Regions from separate parts of the Proteiniclasticum sp. genome, predicted to be linked through region 1. Evidence: riboswitches for the same ligand, from Rfam matches in the RefSeq annotation. Region 1 holds a riboswitch; the other holds the start of a gene.
What was found. A riboswitch is a leader RNA that binds a small molecule or an ion and turns the genes downstream of it on or off. The one in region 1 is predicted to bind lysine.
Positions count from the first base shown of each region.

Region 2: it holds a riboswitch for lysine, as region 1 does, so the genes downstream of both, RTX25_RS12855 (hotdog domain-containing protein) here and RTX25_RS08245 (transporter substrate-binding domain-containing protein) in region 1, are expected to answer to the same signal.

Region 1 is NZ_DAMBTF010000012.1:3,396-6,600, reverse strand. Features, by position in the region: gene RTX25_RS08255 (amino acid ABC transporter ATP-binding protein) at 1-20, opposite strand, end outside; gene RTX25_RS08250 (amino acid ABC transporter permease) at 25-780, opposite strand; gene RTX25_RS08245 (transporter substrate-binding domain-containing protein) at 873-1,697, opposite strand; lysine riboswitch at 1,858-2,038, opposite strand; gene RTX25_RS08240 (metallophosphoesterase) at 2,194-3,205, opposite strand, start outside.
Region 2 is NZ_DAMBTF010000029.1:24,416-27,620, forward strand. Features, by position in the region: gene RTX25_RS12845 (L-erythro-3,5-diaminohexanoate dehydrogenase) at 1-415, opposite strand, end outside; gene RTX25_RS12850 (3-keto-5-aminohexanoate cleavage protein) at 421-1,260, opposite strand; gene RTX25_RS12855 (hotdog domain-containing protein) at 1,260-1,649, opposite strand; lysine riboswitch at 1,730-1,900, opposite strand; partial or broken gene RTX25_RS12860 (alanine/glycine:cation symporter family protein) at 2,472-3,205, shown strand, end outside.

The DNA.
Region 1 (3,205 bases):
ATGTCTATGATATTTTCCATTTTCTTACTTCCCCCTCTTTTCGCTCTTTCTTATCTGATCTTCCGGTTCAAGCACTTGCATCTGATTCCCGGTGAGGATATAGTTTGCAGGACCATCCATTCTTCTCTCGATCAGTCTCAGAATTCTGGTTACCGAGAAAGTCATGACCAGATAGATCATCGCCGCAACGATGAAGGTTTCCATATACATATAGTTTACACCCGCTACAGACTTAGTCGCAAAGAACAGTTCAGTCACCGAGATGACATTCAGCACCGAAGTATCCTTGATGTTGATGACAAATTCATTTCCTGTTGCAGGAAGAATATTTCGGATAACCTGAGGCAGCACTACATTCATCATGGTCTGGAAATGGGTCATACCAATGGACTGGGCAGCTTCATACTGACCTTTGTCGATGGAGAGAATTCCTCCTCTTACGATTTCCGACATATAAGCACCGGTATTGATGGTTACAATCAGAATGGCGGCAAAGGTTCTGTTCATATCTATTCCGTAAGCCTGAGCTACGCCATAGTAGATGATCATGGCCTGCACAATCATAGGTGTTCCTCTGAACACCTCGATATATACCGACATCAGTCCGTTGATGACTTTCAGCACAATACGCTTAAGCCCTCTCTCCGGTTGGGGGATTGTTCTTATAATTCCTATGATCAGTCCAAGACCTGTACCTAAGATGGTACTGAGTATGGAAATCTGAAGGGTGGAAAGTGCTCCTCTAAGGAACATCTCCCAGTTGCTCACCATTATGTTCATAAGCGTTTCTACAAAGTTTATTATCGAATCCACTGTAAATATATCCTCCTCATGGAAAAACTGGCTCCAGCCAAGGAGCCAGGTCATTCTGATTAGTTCTGTGAAGGCTGATTGAGGATCGCCTGATCCATTATGCTCTGCTGCTCTTCTACAGGTAAGTCTCCAAGTATTTCATTGATACGTCCGATCAGTTCTTCGTTTCCTTTTCTGATTCCTACTGCGATGGCTGTATCATCTGGTGATGTTTCAAATCCGTCTGTAAGTTCCACAAATGTGAACTTGTCATTTGCTGCGGAGGCGCTGACCGCTTCCGGTCTTTCTGTCACATAGGCATCGATGACTCCAGATTCCAGAGCAACTCTTATGGCTGAAAAATTATCCATGGCAGTCTGTTTTTCAACACCTTCGATCTGGTCGATGACATCATAATGGAAGGTATTCAGCTGAGCTGTAACTTTAGCTCCAGAGAAGTCAGCAAGGCTTGTCGCATTTTCGTATTCGCCGCCTTTAGCCACTACCATGACAAGATCTGACATGTAGTAGTTGTCGGTGAAATCGATGGATTCTTTTCTTTTCTCGGTTGGTGACATGCCCGCGATGATGGCATCTATTGTTCCGGACTTAAGTGCCGGTACAAGGCCGTCCCATTCGACTTTGACGATGACAAGATCTTCGCCAAGGCCTTCAGCGATTTTTTTCGCCACTTCCACATCATATCCTGCCGCATATTCCTCAGTACCTTCTATTTTAACTGCTCCGTTTGAATCATCATTCTGTGTCCAGTTGAATGGTGCATAGCCGGCTTCCATACCTACTTTAAATACACCGTCTCCTTCAGCATCGATCTTTGTTCCGCATCCGGCCAGAATCAGTGATGTGCTCATGATAACCATTAATATAGCTAATATTCTTCTCATTTTATACTCTCCTTCTTTTGTAAGGATACTTGTATACCCATACCTATACTACTTATAAAAATACATTTCAACCATTTAATAGTGAATTTTTTTGTAATAAAAAATACCTGAGACGAACTCAGGTATTACAAATGCAACCCTAGATCCCCTTTCTTTCCCTTGATAAGATAGCTCAACCTTATGACCTGGGTTGGCCATAAGGACAGTCCGGCAGCTCTTAACTGCAAGCCCAGCATGTGACAGTGAGGCTGTCATACACTTCGGCGACATTTCCTCTTCCACGGGATCTTTGCTTCCTCAGCTACTCCATGGTTCTTAAATATCGCTCCTCTACCTCATCTGATAAAGATGAGGTCACTATTAAATTGTTGACTCTATACTAACGTACTTGTTTTTTTGTGTCAACCGTATTATGCAATAATAATGAATCTGTCATCAATCTATGCATTTTACTGGAGATGTAAATCATTTCATATGCTTTGAAATTCAAATATTCTTAATGCTTTCTTGCCGGAATTGAGAGTCTATTGTCATCAGGTCCGATTTCATTCAGAATGCGGTCCATATAATATGCTGATCTGTCTTCCGAATATTTACTCATGATTTTAAGTCCTTCATGGCTCAGCATCTCTTGGGTCACTTTATCTTCATCCCCTCCGAAATACAGAACATTAAGTTTTCCGATGGCCTCAGCCATCAGATCGGCATCTTCTTTCGTAGCATTGGACTCTTCCATGAAACGTGCATGCATTCTTGTCACAGAAGCTTTCTCAAAATAGTCTCTTGACCAGTCTTCAAGCGATCTGAATTCCTTCAGACTGCTTCCAGCCATGACATCTCTAAGATCAGTTCTGGCACTCTCGTATTCCATGCTGAGATCCGGCAGGACGCGTAACATCCCATATTTATGTGGATACACTGAAAGTGCATTTGTTGAGATTTCATAAAAAGGTTCTTTTTCATCTGTACTCTTAATATCCTGAATATGAATATGACCGGTGAGGTTCAGGCGGACACCATGACGTCTTACGATGTTGAGATATTCCTCATTATTGTCGATGATATAATCTTCGACAGCGATGGGGCTGTGAATAAGCGCATTATGATGACTCACTGTGATGACTTCGGCACCCTTTACTTCAGCAGATGAAAGAACCTCCTTCATCCAGGTGAAAGTCCCGAGACTGATGATTCCTCCGGTCTCCGGATAATTGAGCTCGATGTTCCGCTTGTATTTGCTGGTATCCACAAGCAGGATCCATACATCATCCGACGCCTCAGCGACATAACTGAGAGAATGTTCGTCACGCATGAATGCTTCACTGAATCCGTATTCCCCGTAGATTTCACTGAACTCCATAGGTGTGACAGATTCCACTTTGGTCTGTTTTGATCCGATGAAGCTTCGTGCATGAGGATTATTGATGTCATGATTTCCAGGTGTCACAAAGACCTTTGTCCCAGCATCTTCTATCTCTTCTAAAGCATCTGCTAATGCAAGATGACTT
Region 2 (3,205 bases), on a different contig from region 1:
CTCTGTCGATGTCCTGTTTGATGCTCAGTATCTTTTCGATTTTCAGCGGTGTCAGGGAGAGAGAAACAAGCGTCGCAATCCGGTCTCCAGGTTTAAGATCTATCTTGTCTTTCAGTGCGGCTCCGATTTCTTCCACCACTCCGATGAGCATCCCCCCCGAACCTGTGACAGGGTTCTGCATCTTACCTCTTTCTTCAACAATCTCCATGATTTTTCTTCCGATTTTCTCGCTGTCATGATCCGCTTCAATCTCAATCTGAGTGAAGCTTGCAGAATCGATATTCAATGCGATGACATCCACAAGAATCTCATTGTCGTATATTTCCATGGTATTATCGATCTTTAATGCAGCTTGTGGCAATACGCCCTCAGGCAGAATCACTCTGTGTGTTCCATACTTGCATCCACTTTTCATCATTTTTACTCCCTCAACCTGTCTTTTCTTTTAATGCCCAGAATTTCTCTCGCTTCATCAGGAGATGCGATTTCTCTCCCAAGAAGCTTTGCAAGCTCTACAATCCTTCTGACAAAATCACCATTGGAATCTGCCGGTTTGCCCTTCCAGTAATAGATGTTGTCCTCAAATCCCACTCTTACATGACCGCCCATAAGAATCGCCATGGTATTTAATGGCAGCTGAGCACGCCCTATACCCGACACGGTGAAGGTTGACCCTTCGGGTAGAGATTCAGCAAGATAGATGAGATCTCTTGGTTCCCCCGAGATGCCTCCGTTAACCCCCATGACAAGATTGAAGTGCATAGGTTTTTCGATATGACCTTTCTTCATAAGTCTTACCGCTGTATCGATCATACTTTTGTCAAACACTTCGCACTCCGGTTTGATGCTCTTTTTCCTCATCCTGTCGGCGAACTCCTTAATCATGTTCTCCGTATTGACGAAGATTTCATCTCCTCCGAAATTAAGCGTACCACAGTCAAGGGTTACCATTTCAGGATCAAGCTCAAGAGGCTGGAGTCTTTCATCAGAGCTCATCCCCACAGCTCCACCTGTACTTGGCTGTATGATGACATCCGGACAGCATTCTCTTATTGCTTGAATACAGGCATCAAATCTCTCTTTATCCTGTGTGGGTCTCCCGTCATCCTCACGGACGTGGAGGTGAATAATGGAAGCCCCTGCTTCATAGGCTCGTCTAGCTTCTTCTCTGATCTCTTCAACGGTATAAGGAACGTTCGGATTATGGGCTTTTGTCACTTCTGCACCGCAGATGGCTGCTGTGATGATGAGTTTTTCCATTACCTCTTTTCTCCTCTCTGCTTTTCAAGCGGCGTCACGCAGGTTCCCACTGCTCTGCATACAACGATGGGCTCAGGTAGAACATCGCATGAGGACGCACTGATATCGCTTCGAGGAACAATGACTTTTCTTGCTTCAAATTCCATTATACGTGAAGTCTTACCCTCACTGACGATTCTGCCCACAACTTCGATATAATCCCCGGCATAGACCGGCGCCAGAAACTCGATGTTTTCATATGCTCTGAACAGTCCTTCATCCCCGTCTCTTCTTATGAGAAGCTCGGTTGCCACATCCCCGAAGAGCATGAGTATTCTTGCCCCATCCACGAGTCCACCCCCATAATGTGCATCATGCGCACTCATCCTTAATCTGATCATCGCTTCCATGTAAATCCTCCTTGTCATCTTTCTGAACTTCTTAAGTTCTCTAAAAAAACGCAATAAAAAAGAGCACTTTATGTTTAAAAAACATAAATAGCGCTCCATGTATATCTACATGACAGTGATAGGCTTTGCGCCTTTTCACCAGGACATAAAGAAAAACCCTTTTCCATATTCCTTCGGCGATCAGCTATTCATGGTAAAAGAAGGGTTTCTTGTGATTACCATTACCTTCTGGCCGCTCCTCTATTTAAAAGTGACTATTATGTGCATTGTCATCTCATTATAAACTGTAATCGTTTAAAAAATCAACAGTAAGATAATATTTTATCATATTTTTTTGCTATTGTTATGCTTCACATTGTAATAAACGCTTATTTATGCATATAAAAGTATATTTATTAATTTTACTTCATTCGAAAACGACAATTATTTCTCTGCGGGTATATTCATTTAACTGATATTATCATGGATCTGTATACTTATCAGCACATAAATATTCTCTACGCATTTCATCATCTTATTTCAGTTAATGAATAAACTGGAACTGATATTGTTATAAAATATACAAATTAAATTAAAAATCTCTTCTTAAAATCTATGATAATCACTGCACATTTAACAGAAAATTTATATATTTCCCAATATAATTTAAGTTTAATTCGGAATTTCAGAAATTTAGTTTTAGGAAGTATATTTCACTTGCACTATAGAAGCATTTCTTTTATTATTTTACAAAGTTGTAGAAGATTTGCGCAAGCCGACTTTGATACATCTTTATCTCAATATTGTCTGGCCAGACAGTGAATATTTTATGGGGGGAAATTAATGGAAAAACTGCTGGAAATTAACGGCATCATCAATGAATTCGTCTGGGGACCGCCGATGCTCCTGTTACTGGTTGGTACTGGTGTTTACTTTACGATCAAGACCAGATTTTTCTCGATTGCAAAACTTGGATATGTATTAAGCAACACACTCATGAAGATGTTCAAGAAAGATACCAAGGGTGAAGGCGACATCTCCGCTTTCCAGGCGGTATCAACAGCACTTGCCGCAACCGTCGGAACTGGTAATATTGCCGGGGTGGCAACTGCCATCTCCATAGGTGGGCCTGGTGCGATTTTCTGGATGTGGGTCTCCGCGATCTTTGGTATGACCACAAAATTTGCAGAGGTTGTGCTGTCCATCGAGTATAGAGTCAAGAACAAGAATGGCGACTTTGTAGGCGGACCGATGTACTACATCGGAAATGGTCTTCTCCAATGAAGCAGGTCTGGGTTCCGCACCTATCGCTCATGCAGCAGCCACTACCGACCATCCGGTAAGACAAGGTTTATGGGGTATCTTTGAAGTGTTTATGGATACCATCGTAATCTGTACATTGACCGCACTTTCAATCATGATGTCCGGTGTTTGGAACAGTGGAGCTACCGGTTCAGCACTGACGACTGCAGCCTTTGACAGTGTTATACCCTTTGGAGGAATCATTGTATCCGTAGGAATACTACTGTTTGCATTTTCCACCATACTTGGCTGGGCTTACTATGGAGAGAAGTGTA